Regions from separate parts of the Streptomyces sp. NPDC002643 genome, predicted to be linked through region 2. Evidence: riboswitches for the same ligand, from Rfam matches in the RefSeq annotation. Region 2 holds a riboswitch; each other region holds the start of a gene.

Region 1 (4,550 bases), on a different contig from region 2:
TTCACTCATCGCCACTGACCTGGACGGAACGCTCCTGCGCAGTGACGACACGCTCTCCGACCGGTCCCTCGCCGCGCTGGCGCGGGCCACGGGGGCCGGTGCTCAGCACCTCGTGGTGACGGGACGGCCCGCACCGAGAGTCCGACCGCTCCTCGACGACCTCGGCAACAGGGGGCTCGCGGTGTGCGGACAGGGCGCGCAGTTGTACGACACCGGCGCGGACCGGCTGCTCTGGTCCGTCACCCTCGACCGTGAACTCGCCGAGACCGCGCTCGGCAAGATCGAGGCCGAGGTCGGACAGGTGTACGCGGCCGTCGATCAGGACGGGGTCGATGGCCTCACCCTCATCGAGCCCGGCTATCTCATGCCGCACCCCACGCTCCCCGCCGTACGCGTACCGCGCCGGGACGACCTGTGGTGCGAGCCCATCAGCAAGGTGCTTCTGCGCCATCCTTATCTGTCCGACGACGAGTTGGCGTCGGCGGCGCGTATGGCGGTCGGTTCGCTGGCGACGGTCACGATGTCGGGGCCCGGCACCGTGGAGCTCCAGCCCTGCGGCATCACCAAGGCGACTGGCCTGGCCCTCGCCGCCGACCATCTCGGACTGACGCCGGACCAGACCATCGCCTTCGGTGACATGCCCAACGACATCCCCATGTTCGACTGGGCCGCCCACGGGGTCGCCATGGCCAACGCCCACCCCGAACTCAAGGCCGTCGCCGACGAGGTGACCCTCTCCAACGAGGACGACGGCATCGCGGTGGTCCTGGAGCGGCTGTTCCCCTGAGCGCCGGGCTCAGGGGAACGGGGGCACAAGGGAACGGAGGTACAGGAGGCCGGAGGCCTAGTAGGCGCCGAACACGTTGTCGATCGAGCCGTACCTCGCGGCGGCGTAGTTGCACGCCGCCGTGATGTTCGCGACCGGGTCGAAGGGGTCGTACGCCGTGCCCGGCACGTGGTAGGCGGCGAACGTCGGGTCGATCACCTGGAGCAGGCCCTTCGAGGGCGTTCCCGCGGCGGCGTTGGAGTCCCAGTTGTTGATGGCCTGCGGGTTGCCGGACGACTCCCGCATGATGTTGCGGTAAATGCCGTCGTATGTTCCTGGAATTCCGTTTTGCGCCATGATGTCCAGCGCCTCGCGAATCCAGCCGTCGAGGTCGTTGGTGTAGGTCTTCACGGACGCCTGGGTGGCCTCGGCCGTGGAGCCGGAACCGGAACCGGAGCCGTTGCTCGCCGAGGCCGTGGACGCGGTCGACGCCGCCGACTTCTTCGGCTTCTTCGTGGCGTTCAGCTTCAGCTTCAGGCCCGGGTGGATCAGACGCGGGTCGCCGCCGATGGTCTTGCGGTTGTCCTGGTAGATCCGCTGCCAGCCGCCGCTGACCCCGTGCTTGCGCGCGATCGAGGAGAGCGTGTCGCCCGAGACGACCTTGTACGTCAGGGACTTGGGCTGGGCGACGGTCGGCGCCGCCGACTTCGGGGCGGCCTGTACGGAGGTCACCGCGGCCTGGGGCGGCGGGGCGGCGTGGGCGGTGGTGGCGGCCGTGAGCGGCAGGGCGAGCGCGACCCCGCCGGTGCCGGCGGCAATGACGCCACGGGTGAGCGGGTTGGTTCTGGCGCGACGGTGTTTGCCTCGTCCGGGCATGGCGGATTCCTCTCCGGCGCCTGCGAGGTGAGCTGTCGGGTTCGGGCGGGAGATGCCCGGCCGCGCGCGTCGTGTGTGACGTGCGTGGCTTCACCCCTAGCCGGTCCGTTGGGGGAAGAACGGACCGGCGGCTTACCTGGGTCCCCCGCTCCTGCCGCGCGTGGATGAGTGGTCGTGGTGGGGAGTCCGGTCGGCGGCAGGATTCGGCGGTCCGTCCGGACGGGGTGTGAACGTATGCGACAGCACATCTTGTGAACAAGCCCCGGCTTGTCGGGTTGGCGTAGTTGACCTTGAGTTCGGTGGGTATGGGGGGTGATGATGGGTGGAATGTGGAGTTCAACTTGCCTTTTGCAAATGGGGAGTCGAGGGATGAGGAGTGGGGCGGGGGTTCCGGGGTGGGTGACTCAACTCACGGGAGGAGTGGGGTGAATCGCTGGTATGCGGCAAATCGGTCAACTCGGGTAGGGCGATGCGCGACGGGGTGGGGTGCGAGTGGGTGCGCGACCGCGGGTCCGTCGTGGTCGCTCGCGCCCACGCGGCGGTGGCCGCATATCGATACGGCCCCGCGCCCCTTGAGGGCCGGGCGGCACCCGGTCCGCGCGGGTGAGCGGAACCCCGGCCGAGGCGGGGCCCCGGCCGCCGGGTGCCTGATGAGCGGGCCCGCACTACATCGCGCGGCCGAACGCCGTAGGCCCTCGGTGGTGATCGAAAGGTGACCGGATACGCTGACTCGGGTGATGGCAGCGACAGATCGACAAACTGTGTCATCGACCGTGAGAACCAGACCGACCGTGTGACCGTCAGTAGACGTCAGCAGACAGGAGAACCCTCGTGACCGTCGTCGAGCCGTTTGGGCTGAGCGCGCGGGACCAGGCTCTCGAAGCCGATGTCCAGGCCGGGCTGGTGGCCGTCGAAGAGGGTCTCCTTGAGGCCACCAAGAGCGAGGTTCCCTTCATCCAGGAGGCCGCCCAGCATCTGCTGCGGGCCGGCGGGAAGCGGTTCCGGCCGCTGCTGGTGATGCTCGCCGCACAGTTCGGTGACCCGTACGCGCCGGGGGTCGTGCCCTCGGCCGTGGTGGTCGAGCTGACGCATCTGGCCACGCTGTACCACGACGACGTGATGGACGAGGCCGAGGTACGGCGCGGGGTGCCCAGCGCCAACGCCCGCTGGGACAACTCCCTCGCCGTCCTCACCGGTGACTTCCTGTTCGCCCGCGCCTCCCACGTCCTCGCCGACCTCGGCCCCGAGGCCGTACGCGTCCAGGCCGAGGCCTTCGAGCGGCTGGTCACCGGGCAGATCCTGGAGACCGCCGGGCCGCGTGACGGACGCGATCCGATCGAGCACTACCTCGACGTCCTCGGCGGCAAGACCGGCTCGCTGGTCGCGGTCGCCGGGCGCTTCGGCGCGATGATGTCCGGCGCCGACGAGACCGTCGTCGACATCCTCACCCAGTACGGGGAGCGGCTCGGCGTCGCCTTCCAGCTCGCCGACGACGTCCTCGACATCGCCTCCGACTCCCACGAGTCCGGCAAGACGCCGGGTACGGATCTCCGCGAGGGGGTGCCGACCATGCCGGTGCTGCGGCTGCGGGAGCAGGCGGGGCGGACGGGGCTGCCGGAGGACATCGAGCTGTGCGAGCTGCTCGCCTCCGACCTGACCGACGACGCGCGGCACGCCGAGGCCCTGGCCCGGCTGCGCGAGCACCCCGCCCTGGAGCAGGCCCGCCGGGACACCGTCCGGTACGCCGAGGAGGCACGGGCCGTACTGACGCCGCTGCCGGAGTGCGGGGCGAAGGCGGCGCTGGTCGAGCTGTGCGACGCGGTGGTGCACCGGGCTGGTTAGGCACCCGGGGGTGCCATGACCCAACCGGGGGCTGCGCCCCCAGGGCCCCCGGCATCGCCCTTCGGGCTCGTCCTCAATCGCCGGACGGGCTCGATTTATCAATGGCCGCGCCCGTCTTGCCGGTGCGCCTCGTTGGTGCGTCTTGTCGGTGAGTCTTGTCGGTGCGCCGCGCCGCGTCTCGTCTCGTCTTGTCGATGGGCCGCGCCGTTCGTCCAAGTGCCCTCCGGGACCCCTCTGGTCGCCCCCCGAACCCCTACGGGTCGGGTGGAGGTGTCGCCCCGTCATGTCATCCCGTAGCAGTACGCCGAGTTGGCTCCCGAGTCTGACGACTCTCACGGGCCGATTTGGTCAGATGGGTATCACCACTCCTCACCGATTCGGGTGAGAATGGCGGCTCAAGGGGAGGCCGCCGCCGACGACGGAGGTAAGGCACACATGGCACCGTACGAAACCGACGACAGCGCCCGCGACGCGGCTGTGCTCGCGGCCGAGGCCGAGGAGGCGCGTTCGGCGCGGCGGCGCAAGGCGGCGCGGTACGTCGTCCCGGTCACCGTGGTGGGCCTGGCGGCGGCGACCATCGGGCTGGTCCCGGCCTTCGCCGGCTCCGGCGACCCGGATCTGCCGAAGATCAGCGCACAGGAACTCATCGAGAAGATCGCCGCGTCGGACGTCCAGCAGGTGTCCGGCACGGTGAAGATCACCACCGATCTGGGCCTGCCCGACCTGGGCGGACTCGCGGACAGCCTCGGCTCGGGGGCGCCCTCCGGCGGCTCGGGCGACGGCGGTTCGTCCGCCGACCCCTCCGCCAAACTGCTCGAACTGGCCACCGGCACACACACCTTGCGCGTGGCCACCGACGGCCCCGACAAGCAGAAGCTGTCCCTGCTGGACGAGGCCGCCGAGTACAGCGTCATCCACAACGGCGACGAGATGTGGGCGTACGACAGCGCCTCGAACGAGGTCTACCACGCGAGCGGCGTCGACGAGGGCAAGGGCGAGAAGGGCGACCGGGGTGACAAGGGCGAGGGCGGTTCGTCCGCCGAGGTGCCGGCCACGCCTCAGGAGT
Region 2 (4,550 bases):
GATCATCGATCTGCTGTCATTCTTCGAATCGTCTGCCACATCGCCCCATGATTCCCCTTCGGATGTGACCTACGCGACCGTAATAAGGGGTTGACGACCGGTGAGATAGACCACGTGTCAAGTGTTGGTCAACCCGGAATAACCGCAGTCCACCACACCGCTCCCCTCGGCCTCACCCCGTGTACCGCCACACCCGAAACCCTTCGATCCGGAAGTGACTCCACGTGGTCCGAAACGCGAAGTGCCCACTCGTGTACGGCTCCGGATCGACGTAGTCGAACACCAGCCGCCCGTTGTTCCACCACCGCACGGTCGATCCGTCGGAGACAACCCGCACCCGATGAGGCGAGTTGGGCGCCAACAACGGCTCGCTGTAGTCATGGATCAGCGGCCGAACGCCGGCCTGGCCCACATACCGTCGCAGCCTCGTCGTCGTGTTCGTGTTGGCGCCGTACCCCACGTAGTAGGTCTTCAAATAGTCGTACTCGTCGAGCGCGCCCCCACGCGGAGTGGCGAAGAGGTCGTCGGGTGACCGCACATCGACGGCGTTCCAGAAGTTGTTGAGATCCGAGACCCGGTCGTTGACGCCACCCTCGGCGACCGGAGTGGCGGTGTACTCGATCACATACGGCCCTTCGAGTCTCCGCCTGAACCAGACGGTCGCCCCGGCCGGCACATCGATCTCCAGCACGCCGCGCTCGGCGGTGACCGTACCGCCGTCCTGGAGTTCGACGGCCCACTGCCCGAGCCCGCACCGAAAGCCGTCCGCAGCGATCAACCGCCCCTTCCGCCGCGCACGTTCACCGGCATGCGCCACCCCACCCGGCCCCAGCGCACCGAGGGCGGCACCGGCGGCGAGAACTCCGAAAGCCCTACGAGTAGCCATGACGCCTTGTCTCCATCCTCGACATGTCGACGTGCCGCACCCGAGTCCCGAAGGCGCGGAGCCGAGCAGCGAGAAAGCGGTTGCAGCGCGCTTCGGCAGTCACTCTGGCCCCACAGCCGCCCACCTGTCGATACCGCGACCGGCCACGCCACACGACCGCAACAAGGCACTCACGACCGCGCCCCCCTCACACGCCGAAGGCCGGACCCCGGGGATCGAGGGTCCGGCCTTCAGGAGTGGTGCCCGCCGTCCCGGACCCAGTGACGGGTCGGACATGACGGGCGAGCGATCAGACGCTGACGCCCTTCGACCGCAGATACGCCAACGGGTCGATGTCCGAGCCGTAGTTGGGGGTCGTACGGATCTCGAAGTGCAGATGCGGCCCGGTGACATTGCCGGTCGCGCCGGAGAGACCTATCTGCTGACCGGAGCTCACGGACTGCCCGGCCGAGACGGAGATCGAGGAGAGGTGGGCGTACTGGGCGTAGTAGCCGTCGGCGAGCTGGATGACGACCTGGTTGCCGTACGCGCCGCCCCACCCGGCCGAGACGACGGTGCCCGCGCCGATGGCCTTGAGGCTGGTACCGGTCGGGGCCACGAAGTCGACACCGGTGTGGTAGCCGCTGGACCACATGCTTCCGGCGGTCTTGTAGGCGGTGCCGACGGTCGCGCCCTGGATCGGCAGCGTGTACCCGGACCCGCTGGACTCGGCGGACTGATCGGCCGAACCGGTGGAGGCCGACGCCTCGGCCTCGTCCGCGGCGGACTGCGAGGTCGCGGCCTCGGACGACGAAGAGGACGTGTCCTCCTCCGAGGACTTGACGGGCTCGGAGGTGAGCGCGGACTGCGTCTTGGTCGACGACTGCTCCGTCTCGCTCGCCGCGGCCTTGCCCCCGATCGTGAGCTTGAGACCGGGGTGGATGAGCGACGGGTCGGAGCCGATCACGGAGCGGTTGTCTGCGTAGAGCTGCTTCCAGCCCCCGTCGACGTCCTGCTCGTCCGCGATCCTTGAGAGGTAGTCGCCGACCTTCACCGTGTAGGTCGTGGTCGCCGCCTGCTTCGCCTTCTTGGCGGCGGTCTTCTCGGCCTGCGCGGCCTTCTCGGCCTGGTCGAGTCGCGCGCTCTGCTCGGCGACGGCCTTGTCGGCGGCGGCGGACGCCTTCTCGGAAACTCCGGAAACGGCGGCGGCCGGGGTCGCCGCGTGAGCGCCGGCCGCACCCATCAAGGGCAGTGCGAGCGCGGCTCCGCCGGTTCCGGCGGCAGCGATCGAGCGGGTGAATCGCTGGGTCTTCGGGCGGCGGTGCTTACCCTTTGCGGGCATGGGCGAATTCCTCTCCGGCGCCTGCGAGGTGAGCTGTCGGGTGCGGACTGGAGATGCCCGGCCGTGCGTGCGCACGGCTTTACCCCAAGCCTGTTCCGGAGACCGGAACAGGCGGTACTACCTGTGGGTCCCCCGCTCCTGCCATGGACGGGTCGGTACGCGGCTCCGGTCGGCGGCAGGATTGGGCGTCCGTCCGGATTGAGCCCGAACGTAAGCGACTTGCGGCGTTGGAGACAACCATTGGGATTTGCTGTGCGTCTTCCTCCCTGATCCTTCCGCTAATTCACCATCACGCTCCGTAAAAGAGCGCTCCTAATCGTTTTCCAACCGCCCTGGAAAACCGCCCGAATTACGTGGACATGACGGCAACGCACGGTCACGAATATGACGCTGCTCACGCACCTACGAGCCAGTAGGTTTTATTCCAGGGCTTGTTGGAATCAATGCTTCATTTCGGACAGATCGCTCAACTGCGACGCAGCCGGATAACCGTCGCATCGAAGTCACCGCGCAGCCCGGTCCGCAACCCGTGATGCAACAGCACGGCACCCCGGTACGTTTCGCCCGTTTCACGGCACTCGTACGTTTCTGTCGGGTCGAGTCCGCGCAGCCGGAGCGGGGCGATCGGCTCGCCGTAGTGCTGCGCCTGAAGCCAGGCGAGAACGACGACCTCGTCACCGTGGACGTACTGCACGGCGCTCAGCCCACCGCTGGGCGCCCTCAGCCGGTAGAGGTCACCGCGCTGCACGACCGGCCGGATCTCCTTGTACAGCTCCACCCAGCTCCGCGCCTCGGCCAGCTCCTCCTCGCTCCACTCGGTGAGGTCTCCACCCACCCCGAGGACGCCCGCCATGGCGCTGACGAAGCGGAACCGCAGCGAGCTGACCCGGCCGTTGAGCTGGTTGTTCGGGCTGTCGGTGACCCAGGCCGCCATCACCCGGGCCGGATGGATCTGACTGAACCCGTGCTGGATGGCGAGCCGATCGAGGGGGTCGGTGTTGTCGGAGGTCCACACCTGGTCCGTCCGTGACATCACCCCGAGGTCGATCCGGCCACCGCCGCCCGAGCAGGACTCGAAGGCGACCCCCGGGTGCGCGGCCCGCAGCCGGTCCAGCAGGGCGTAGAAGGCGTGGACGTGCTCGACCCAGAGCTTCTGCGGGTACGGCTCACCCGGCCAGCCGGCGTCGGTGAAGCAGCGGTTGAAGTCCCACTTGACGTAGTCGACGGGGGCGCTGGAGAGCAGCCCGTTCAACTGCTCCCAGAGGTACTCCTGGACATCCTCGCGCGCGAGGTTCAGTACGAGCTGATTGCGTAGTTCCGTCCGCTTTCGTCCCGGCTGGAACTGCGCCCAGTCGGGGTGCGCCCGGTACAGCTCGCTGTCCGGGTTGACCATCTCGGGCTCGACCCAGATGCCGAACTGCATCCCGAGGGCGTGCACATAGTCGGCGAGCGGCTTCAGCCCCTTCGGGAAGCGGTCCGGGTTGGGCGCCCAGTCCCCGAGCCCGGCACGGTCGCTGGTCCGGGTCCCGAACCAGCCGTCGTCGACCACGAACAGCTCGACCCCCATGGCCGCCGCCCGCCGCGCGAGCGCCCCCTGCTGCTCCTCGGAGATGTCGAACTCGGTGGCCTCCCAGGAGTTGAAGAGCACCGGCCGGTCCCGCTCCGTGTCCGGGATGACATACGCCCGCTGGTACGCGTGCCAGGCGCGGCTGGCCCCGCCGAGGCCGCCGTCGCTCCACAGTCCGGCGAAGACGGGCGTCGTGAACGTCTCGCCGGTCGCCAGCCGCAGCAGACCAGAGTCGTCGTACCCGGCGCCGCCGGTGATCTGCACGCGCGCGTCCGGGAGTTGGGCCACGGCGATCCGCCAGGACCCGGACCAACCCAGGGCGCAGCCGTAGACCTCGCCGCGCTCCTCGGTGGCATCGATGTCAAGGGCGACCCAGGGCAGATGCTGATGCCCGGTGTGGCCTCGGCGACTGCCGATGACCTTCTCCCCGTAGGTCAGCTCACCGCGCACCAGCCGGGACTCGGCCGCCCAGCGGCCGTGCAGCTGGGAGAGCCGCCAGTTCTCCTCGCGCGGCGGCAGTGTCCAGGTCGCCGAGTCGGCCCGCAGCAGCTCGGCGTCCGGCCCCTCGTTGACGAAGGTGACCCAGCGCTCCAGAACGTCGTCGCGCATCCGGTAGTGCAGCGTGATCCGGAGGCCGTCGTCGCTGAACCGCAGCCGCAGCTCGTCACCGTCCGCCTCGTACGTCTCGAAGGTCCACTCCGTGCCGCGCCGCTCGTCGGTGCGCACGGACAGGGCCGGGCGGGTGAAGCGGGGGCCGCCCTCGACGGGGTACTCCT
Region 3 (4,550 bases), on a different contig from region 2:
CTGGCGCTTGGTCTGGGAGCGGTAGACCCGCGCGGCCGTCTGCTCACCGAGCAGCTTGATACGGGTCGCGGTGGAGAAGCGGTCCCGGTCCCGGTCCTTCACGGCCATGTCCCGCGTCCCCTTCTTCTGCTGCCCTGCTGCTGCGTGTACGCGCGTACGTCCCCGCACACGGTACGGGACCGGGTACGGGGACGTATGTACGACGCTTCCTGCTTGCCGTCCTGCTTGGGCTCAGCCCTTGCTGTGCTTAATAGTTCGCAGAGCGAAACCGGGGGAAGGCCGAGCGGCCCGCGTACACGGCGGCGTCGTCGAGGATCTCCTCGATGCGGAGCAGCTGGTTGTACTTGGCGACGCGGTCCGAGCGGGCCGGGGCGCCGGTCTTGATCTGGCCGCAGTTCACGGCGACGGCGAGGTCGGCGATGGTGACGTCCTCGGTCTCGCCGGAGCGGTGGGACATCATGCACTTGAAGCCGTTGCGCTGGGCCAGCTCGACGGCGTCCAGGGTCTCGGTGAGCGAGCCGATCTGGTTGACCTTGACGAGCAGCGCGTTGGCCGCGCCCTCCTCGATGCCACGGGCGAGGCGCTCGGGGTTGGTGACGAAGAGGTCGTCGCCGACGAGCTGGACCTTGTCGCCGAGGCGCTCGGTGATGGTCTTCCAGCCGTCCCAGTCGTCCTCGAACAGCGGGTCCTCGATGGAGACGAGCGGGTACGCGTCGACGAGCTCGGCGTAGTAGTCCGTCATCTCGGCGGCGGTGCGCTCCTTGCCCTCGAAGACGTAGACGCCGTCCTTGTAGAACTCGGAGGCGGCGACGTCGAGTGCCAGGGCGATCTGCTCGCCGGGGGTGTAGCCGGCCTCGTTGACGGCCTCAAGGATGAGGTCGAGGGCGGCGCGGTTGGAGTCGAGGTTCGGGGCGAAGCCGCCCTCGTCGCCGAGACCGGTGTTGAGGCCCTTGCGCTTCAGGACCTTCTTGAGGGTGTGGTAGACCTCGGCGCCCCAGCGCAGGGCCTCGGAGAAGGACTCCGCGCCGATCGGGGCGATCATGAACTCCTGGATGTCCACGTTGGTGTCGGCGTGCGAGCCGCCGTTCAGGATGTTCATCATCGGCACCGGGAGCAGGTGCGCGTTGGGGCCGCCCAGGTAGCGGAAGAGCGGGAGGTCGCTGGCCTCGGAGGCGGCGTGGGCGACGGCGAGGGAGACGCCGAGGATGGCGTTGGCGCCGAGGGAGCCCTTGTTGTCGGTGGCGTCCAGGTCGAACATCGCCTGGTCGATCAGGCGCTGCTCGGTGGCGTCGTAGCCGACGAGCTCCGGGCCGATCTGCTCGATGACCGCGAGGACGGCCTTCTCGACACCCTTGCCGAGGTAGCGGCCCGGGTCGCCGTCACGCAGCTCGATGGCCTCGAAGGCACCGGTGGAGGCGCCGGACGGAACGGCGGCACGACCCGTGCTGCCGTCGTCGAGGCCGACCTCGACCTCGACCGTGGGGTTGCCTCGGGAGTCCAGGATTTCCCGGGCTACGACGACGTCGATGGACGGCACGAGCATCTCCTTCTTGGATGTGACGCGTTGGTGCGAGGCCGCGTGGGCCATGCGACTAGAGCCTAACCGCCCCGGGGCCGTCGGCAGCCGACCGACCGTCTCGTGGACAGAGAGACGGGTCCCATTGTTCCAGAGCGGAACAAAGGGGGGTGTACGGGAGTGGGCCGGCAGATGAAGAGAAGGAGGAGCGGCGCAGGGGTGGAGAGCGGAAGAGGGGTGGAGAGGGGCGGGGGAAGAAAAAAGCCCCGCCCCGGTGCGTACGGGGGAATGCGCACCGAGGCGGGGAGCCCGTGGGGGACGGGGGTGGCCCGCACGAGGTCTTCACTATGGAGGACACGGATGTGCGCGGGCTGTGGTTCAGCTGAGGAGCGGCCAATTTTTCTGGACTCAGCCGAACCGTCCGGCCACCGGCCCGGCCTGGGCCGGACCGGCGGGGCACCGGCTCGCGCCGGGCCGTCGTCAGCTCAGGTGGAGCTGCTGGCCGGGGTAGATGAAGTCGGCGTCGTCGATGATGTCCTTGTTCAGCTCGAAGAGCTTCTCCCAGCCGCCCTCGACGTTCTTCTTCTCGGCGATGCCGCTGAGGGTGTCACCCTTGACGACCTTGTACTCGCCGTCGCCCTTCTTGACCTTCTTGCCGGTCGGGGTCTCGACGGTGGCGCGCTCGGAGGAGCGGGAGGCGCGGGTCTCCTGGGCGCTCTCCGAGGTGGAGCCGGAGGTCGAGCCGCTGTTCGAGGACGAGCTGCTCGAACCGGAGTCCGTGTTCGAGGAACCGCTGTCGGAGGAGGCCGAGCCGCCGTCGTACGCGGCGCTGGACAGGCCCGTGCCGCAGACCGGCCAGGCGCCCTTGCCCTGGCCTGCGAGGACCTTCTCGGCTATCTCGATCTGCTGGGCCTTGGTGGCCTGGTCGGCGGTGGAGGCGTACTGCGTACCGCCGTACGCGGCCCAGGTGGAGGCGGAGAACTGCAGACCGCCGTAGTAGCCGTTGCCGGTGTTGATGGACCAGTTGCCGCCGGACTCGCACTGGGCGACGGCGTCCCACTCGGAGGCGGTGGCGGCGGAGGCGCTGCCGGCCGCGATCAGCGGGGCGGCGACGGCGGCGGCACCGGTGACGCCGACGACGGCGATGGCGCGGGCGGCCTTGCTCGGGCGGCGGTGCTTGCCCTTGCTGGAAAACAGCATGGAGTGATCCCCTCACCGACGCCTGCGAGGTGAGCTGTCGGGTTCGGGCCGGTTGAGTTGCCCGGCCGCGCATGCTCGCCTTTCGGCTCACATCGCACGGCTTCACCCCGAGCCGGTTCCCGCGACCGAGACCCCGAAGGGCCTCAACCGCCGGACCCGGCACTTACCTTGGGTCCCCCGCTCCTGCCAACGGCGCTTGACGCGACGACTGTTCCACGCGGCCGTCGGCAGGATTCGGCGTGACGACCGCAAGGGCCCGCTGTGGGCGAGCAGTCACGACCGTAAACACGTGAATCGGCGAATCCCAAAGCGGAATGGGGGATCTGTGATTCATCTCCCACCGAGATCAAAACGGGCATTCAGGGGCGAACCATGACCCGAACTGCCGCTACCTTTCGCCCGTTTCGACAGCGACTTCAAGGGTCTGACCGGGAACGATGTGGTCCGGGTCGGTTCCAACCGTGCCCTCGTTCTCGGAGTACAGCTCACGCCACCCGCCAGGGAGGTCAAGGGAGTCGGCGATCGACGTCAAAGTGTCCCCGGCGCGGACGGTGTACGAGGCGAAGGCGGCGTCGACGGCATCGCGGGCGACATCACGCGCGGCGCCCCGGGCCGCGTCGGCGGCACGGGCGGCGTGACGGCCGGAGGACGAGGAGTCGACGGAGGAATCGGCACCGGAGTCACCGGCCGCGCCCTCGTCGGCGCTCGCGCCCCGATGGCGACCGGCACCGGCGTCACCGCCCTCACCGGACGAAGCGCTGTCGTTCTGCCTCGAGTTGCCCGACTCGTCACCCGTTGCGCCTCCTGTGGATGAGCTGTCGGACCCCCGTGAATCGTCGCCGGCGGAGCCGTCGGAACCATCGGAGTCATTCGAGCCGGTGTCACCCTTGACGGAGTCCTCGTCGGCCTTCTTCGGCGAATCGGATACTCCGGATGACTCGGACGACTCGGACGACTCGGATGACTCAGGCGATTCGGCCGACTTCGGAGACTCGCTCGAATCAGATGAACCGGATGAACCAGATGAGCTGGACGAACCGGTGGAATCAGTCGAACCGGAGGAACCGGAGAAATCATCCGAGTTCGACAAGCCGTCATCCGCGACGCCGGTGTCGACGTCGGCGGAACCGTCGTCGCCATCGAGGTTGTGGAGCAGACCGCAGGTGGACCAGACACCGACGCCCTGGTCAGCGAGGATTTTCTCGGCGACTGCGATTTGCTGCGAACGGCTCGCCTGGTCGGGGCTGGTGGCGTAGTCGAGGCCGCCGTAGCTCTCCCAGTTCGCCTGGGAGATCTGAAGACCGCCGTAGCGTCCGTTGCCGGTGTCCGCGCTCCAGGCGCCGCCGCTCTCGCACTCCGCGACCTGGTCCCAGGTGGTTCCGCTGGCCGCGCTCGCGCCGGTGGCGCCGAGGAGCGGGATGGCGATGGCGGAGCCGGTCACTCCGGCCGCGACGAGAAGAGCAGGGGCCTGACGGGGGCGACGGTGACGACCGTTCCCGGAGAGCATGCGGTTGCCTTTCACGCGACAGCGGTGGCCCGTGCGAGGGATGTGGTGGGCCTTCGCACTGATGCGTGAACGTATCGGCAGTCGATCACTTGTCACAAGTCAATGCAGTACAGATCACGTGAAGATCACAGACTTGAGGGTGTGTCATGTTTCGGTGCCGTGCGGGGTACTGCTATCGGCCGCCCGAACCGGCGTGAACTCCACGGGAAGTGTGCGCAAGCCTCGCATGATGAGCCCCCCGCGCCATCTCAAATCGGCTGAATCCACCGCGAGTCGGAGATCCGGGAGACGGGTGAGCAGGGTCGCGAGCGCGGTCTGGCCTTCGAG
Region 4 (4,550 bases), on a different contig from region 2:
GCCGAGGGCCTCCACGCCCGACCCGCTTCCATCTTCGTCCGGGCCACCACGGCCGCCGGTATCCCCGTGACGATCGCCAAGGCCGACGGCAACCCCGTCAACGCGGCCTCCATGCTGGCGGTCCTGGGCCTCGGCGCCCAGGGTGGCGAGGAGATCGTCCTCGCCTCCGACGCCGAGGGCGCGGACGTCGCGCTGGACCGTCTGGCGAAGCTCGTCGCCGAGGGGCTCGAAGAGCTTCCCGAGACCGTCTGAGCATCGCACCCGCAGAACACCGGAAGGGCTCGTCCGATTCATCGGGCGAGCCCTTCGCATTTCCGCGCGACAAGCGGCGTGACAAGCGGAGGATTTCTGCGCCATAACGACTTCACGGCAGGCAGGAATTCGGTGCGCGGGCAGCAGAAATAATGCCGCTCGAATTCCGACCCTCTTTGTATACGGCCCCCGTGTTAATGACGCAGGCTCTGCATGTTTACGGGGTGTTGCGAAGTCCTCACACGGTCGGGGCGTTCCGGGCCCGACGCCCCGCCGGGAAAACGGAGCCGGTGCGCGGCGGTCGCGCGCTCGGTGTGCGCGGCGGTGATCGCCCGCGCGCGGTCGCTGTCGCCGCGCGCCACGGCGTCCACGATGCCGCCGTGCTCCCCCCAGGACTCCACGGGGTCGGCGGGCGCCTCGACCGCGTACATCCAGGCGATCTTGTGGCGCAGCTGGGCGAGTGTCGAGGTCAGGGCGGGGCTTCCGGATGCCTGGGCGAGCGTCTCGTGGAACCAGCCGCCCAGGGAGCGCAGATCCTCGCTGTTGCCCCGCCTGGCGCGCTCCTGGCCCAGTCTGACCAGACCGCGCAGGACCTTGAGGTGGGCCTCCGTGCGGCGCTGGGCGGCGCGGGCGGCGCCCAGCGGCTCCAGCAGCATGCGCATCTCCAGCAGGTCGGCGGCCTCCTGCTCGGTCGGCTCGGCGACGCACGCGCCCGCGTGTCTGCGGGTGACGACGAAGCCCTCGGCCTCCAGCGTGCGCAGCGCCTCGCGCACGGGGACGCGGCTGACGCCGTAACGGCGCGCGAGCAGTTCCTCGGTGAGCCGGCTTCCGCGCTCGTAGACACCCGCGACGATGTCATCACGGATCGCCGTGCATACCGAGTGCGCCGGAATACGCATGACCGACCTCCGCCTTAATCCCCGTGAAACGTCGTTGAATGACGTGTGTTCAGGCGACTCTATTGCAGCGGGACGGAATTTCCGATGGCGGACCGGAATCCATGGATATTTTTTGGACAGGACGTTCATCACAACGGACGGGCTGCGTCACGACGCGGAAAGCCCCGGCTCGGGTGAGCCGGGGCTTCGCGATGTCCGGGGACGGCCGGGCGGGCGGCCGTGGCACTCAGGAGCGTGCGCGTCAGACGTTCACGCCGTGCGAGCGCAGGTAGGCGACGGGGTCGATGTCCGAGCCGTACTCGGCCGTCATGCGGGCCTCGAAGTGCAGATGCGCGCCGGTGACGTTGCCGGTCGCGCCGGAGAGGCCGATCTGCTGGCCGGGGGTGACGGTCTGGCCGACGGAGACCGCGATGGACGACAGATGGCCGTACTGGGTGTACGTGCCGTCGTTCATCTTGATCACGATGTTGTTGCCGTAGGCGCCGCCCCAGCCGGCCTCGACGACGGTGCCGGAGCCGACCGCCTGGACGACCGTGCCGGAGGAGGCGTGGAAGTCGACGCCGGTGTGGCTGCCGGAGGACCAGACGGCGCCGCCGGCCTTGTAGCCGGTGGAGATGTAGGAGCCGCTGATGGGGGCGACGAAGGCGTTGAGGCGCTCACGCTCGGCGGCGCGGGCGGCGCGCGCCTTGATCTCCTCGCGCTCCTTGGCGGCGGCACGTTCCTGCTCGGCCTTCTCGGCGGCGGCCTTGCGGGCCTCCTCCTGCGCCTTCTTCTTGGCGGCGGCCACCTCGGCGGCCTGCTGCTGGGCGGCGGCCTGCGCGTCGACCTGGTCGGCGACCGTGTCACCGAGCTCGATGACCTTGTTGAGCCCCGTCTGCTCGGGGGCGGGCTCCGCGGCGAACGCCGGGACGGAGGCCACGGTGCCGATGACACCGGTGGTGGTGAGAGCGGCCACGCCCACGGTCCTCGTGGTCGTGCGCTGCGCACCGCGCTGTCGGCGGTGTTTTCCCGGGGGGCGGGTGAACGCCATGGAGTGGCTGGTCCTTTCCTTCCCTCTCGCCTACCGGGTTAGCTGACGGGTTCGGAGCAGGAAGGTCTCCTACGGGGACCCCTCACCACCTCGTTCAGCGGTGCGAAGGGCCACCGATTCACCCCAGGGACGGTTGGGTCCCCGGCTCCCCTGGCTCGCGCCGTACGGGGACTCGGCGATGACTGCCCGGTGCCGCGGATGCGACGTACTGCTGACGAACAGCCGGACCGACGCTAAGTGGGCCGTCTTCGAAATAACAAACGGATCACAGGATTTGTTGCGTACGCCACAGGTCAGACCCGCAACCTCCGCCATCAATAGGGACAAACGCGGGCCCTGGTGACTCTTCCGTCACCAGGGCCCCAGGAGTATGCGTACTTCTGTCCGACTTCTACTCGGCGGGCACGACGGTGACTTCGCCGATGCCGAGGGCCCGGACCGGCTCCTCGATCTCGGCCGCGTCACCGACGAGCACGGTCACCAGACGGTCGCCCGGGAAGGCGTTCACGACGGCCGCGGTGGCCTCCACCGTGCCCGTGGCGGCCAACTGCTGGTATAGCGTGGCCTGGTAGTCGTCCGGCAGGAACTGCTCGACCTGGTCGGCCAGTGTGCTCGCCACGGCGGCGGCCGTCTCGAACTTGAGGGGGGCCACCCCGACGAGGTTCTGCACGGCGACATCGCGCTCGGCGTCGGTCAGCCCCTCGGCGGCGAGGGTGCGCAGCACCGTCCACAGGTCGTCCAGTGCCGGGCCGGTGTTGGGCGTGTCGACGGAGCCGCTGATGGCGAGCATCGTGACACCGGACCCGTCGGGCGCGGAGCGCAGCACCTGGCCGAACGCGCGCACACCGTAGGTGTAGCCCTTCTCCTCGCGCAGGACACGGTCCAGACGGGAGGTGAGGGTGCCGCCGAGGCAGTAGGTGCCGAGCACCTGGGCGGGCCACACGCGCGCGTGGCGGTCGGCACCGACGCGGCCGATGAGCAGCTGCGTCTGGACCGAGCCGGGGCGGTCCACGATGACGACCCGACCGGTGTCGTCGGCGCTCACCATCGGTACGGCGCTGGGCTTGCCCGCGGAGCCGGTCCAGGCGCCCAGGGTGTCGCCGAGCAGTGCGTCGAGGTCGACCTCGGCGAGGTCGCCGACGACCACGGCGGTCGACGTGGCGGGGCGTACGTGCCGCTCGTAGAAGGCGCGTACGGCCGCGGAGTCGATGCCGGTGACGGTCTCCTCGGTGCCCTGGCGGGGACGCGACATACGGGAGTCGGCCGGGAACAGCTGCTTGGACAGCTCCTTCGCGGCGCGGCGGCCCGGGTTGGCGGTCTCGTGCGGGATCTCGTCGAGCCGGTTGGCCACCAGGCGTTCGATCTCGCTGTCCGCGAAGGCGGGGGCCCTGAGGGCGTCGGCGAGCAGTCCCAGGGCCTTCCCCAGCCGCGAGACGGGCACTTCGAGGGAGAGACGGACACCGGGGTGGTCGGCGTGCGAGTCGAGGGTGGCGCCGCAGCGCTCCAGCTCGGCGGCGAACTCCTCGGCGGAGTGCTTGTCGGTGCCCTCGGAGAAGGCCCTGGTCATGATGGTGGCGACGCCGTCGAGACCGGCCGGCTCGGCGGCCAGGGGGGCGTCGAGGAGGACCTCGACGGCGACGACCTGCTGGCCGGGGCGGTGGCAGCGCAGAACGGTCAGGCCGTTGTCCAGGGTGCCGCGCTCGGGCGCCGGGAACGCCCAGGGCTTGGCCTCGCCCGCGCGGGGCTGGGGGTGGAAGTCCATGGTCGCGAGCTCGGTCACTTCGCCGACTCCTCGTTCTCGTCGGTGGTTTCGGCGGCTTCGGATGCCTGGGCGTCGGCCTCGGCGGCTCCCGCCTCGGTGGCCTCCGTCTCGTCCGCCTGGTCCGCGTCGTCGTCCTCACCGGCGACGGGCTCGTAGACGAGCACCGCGCGGTTGTCGGGCCGCAGCCGGGCCTTGGCGATCTCCTGGACCTCTTCGGGGGTGACTTCGAGGACGCGGTCGACGGCGGTCAGGGCGAGCTTCGGGTCGCCGAACAGGACGGCGTAGCGGCACAGTTCGTCGGCGCGGCCCGCGACCGTGCCGAGCCGGTCCAGCCACTCGCGCTCCAACTGGGCCTGGGCGCGCTCCATCTCCTCGGCCGTGGGGCCCTCGGCGGCGAACCGGGCGAGCTCCTCGTCGACGGCGGCCTCGATGACGGGCACCTCGACATCACCGGAGGTCTTCACGTCCATCCACGCCATGGAGGGCGCTCCGGCCAGGCGCAGCAGTCCGAAGCCGGCTGTGACGGCCGTACGGTCGCGGCGTACGAGCCGGTTGTAGAGGCGGGAGGACTCGCCGCCGCCGAGGATGGTGAGCGCCAGGTCGGCCG

Evidence for each region. A riboswitch is a leader RNA that binds a small molecule or an ion and turns the genes downstream of it on or off. The one in region 2 is predicted to bind cyclic di-AMP.
Region 1: another riboswitch for cyclic di-AMP. It lies ahead of ACWD4G_RS22560 (transglycosylase SLT domain-containing protein); the one in region 2 lies ahead of ACWD4G_RS05875 (LysM peptidoglycan-binding domain-containing M23 family metallopeptidase).
Region 3: another riboswitch for cyclic di-AMP. It lies ahead of ACWD4G_RS08920 (transglycosylase family protein); the one in region 2 lies ahead of ACWD4G_RS05875 (LysM peptidoglycan-binding domain-containing M23 family metallopeptidase).
Region 4: another riboswitch for cyclic di-AMP. It lies ahead of ACWD4G_RS31565 (M23 family metallopeptidase); the one in region 2 lies ahead of ACWD4G_RS05875 (LysM peptidoglycan-binding domain-containing M23 family metallopeptidase).

Annotation. Positions count from the first base shown of each region.
Region 1 covers NZ_JBSFVY010000014.1:170,500-175,049, forward strand. The annotation lists gene ACWD4G_RS22555 (HAD family hydrolase) at 1-787, shown strand, start outside; gene ACWD4G_RS22560 (transglycosylase SLT domain-containing protein) at 845-1,642, opposite strand; cyclic di-AMP (ydaO/yuaA leader) riboswitch at 1,647-1,823, opposite strand; gene ACWD4G_RS22565 (polyprenyl synthetase family protein) at 2,474-3,484, shown strand; gene ACWD4G_RS22570 (LolA family protein) at 3,920-4,550, shown strand, end outside.
Region 2 covers NZ_JBSFVY010000003.1:243,958-248,507, reverse strand. The annotation lists gene ACWD4G_RS05885 (SGNH/GDSL hydrolase family protein) at 1-6, opposite strand, end outside; gene ACWD4G_RS05880 (DUF6250 domain-containing protein) at 173-886, opposite strand; gene ACWD4G_RS05875 (LysM peptidoglycan-binding domain-containing M23 family metallopeptidase) at 1,176-2,207, opposite strand; cyclic di-AMP (ydaO/yuaA leader) riboswitch at 2,213-2,372, opposite strand; gene ACWD4G_RS05870 (alpha-galactosidase) at 2,674-4,550, opposite strand, start outside.
Region 3 covers NZ_JBSFVY010000004.1:449,333-453,882, reverse strand. The annotation lists gene ACWD4G_RS08930 (FtsB family cell division protein) at 1-108, opposite strand, end outside; gene eno (phosphopyruvate hydratase) at 248-1,537, opposite strand; gene ACWD4G_RS08920 (transglycosylase family protein) at 1,997-2,716, opposite strand; cyclic di-AMP (ydaO/yuaA leader) riboswitch at 2,721-2,869, opposite strand; gene ACWD4G_RS08915 (LysM peptidoglycan-binding domain-containing protein) at 3,105-4,223, opposite strand; gene ACWD4G_RS08910 (cytochrome P450 family protein) at 4,368-4,550, opposite strand, start outside.
Region 4 covers NZ_JBSFVY010000024.1:125,451-130,000, reverse strand. The annotation lists gene ACWD4G_RS31575 (HPr family phosphocarrier protein) at 1-252, shown strand, start outside; gene ACWD4G_RS31570 (GntR family transcriptional regulator) at 447-1,151, opposite strand; gene ACWD4G_RS31565 (M23 family metallopeptidase) at 1,393-2,181, opposite strand; cyclic di-AMP (ydaO/yuaA leader) riboswitch at 2,194-2,369, opposite strand; gene ACWD4G_RS31560 (M16 family metallopeptidase) at 2,573-3,961, opposite strand; gene ACWD4G_RS31555 (M16 family metallopeptidase) at 3,958-4,550, opposite strand, start outside.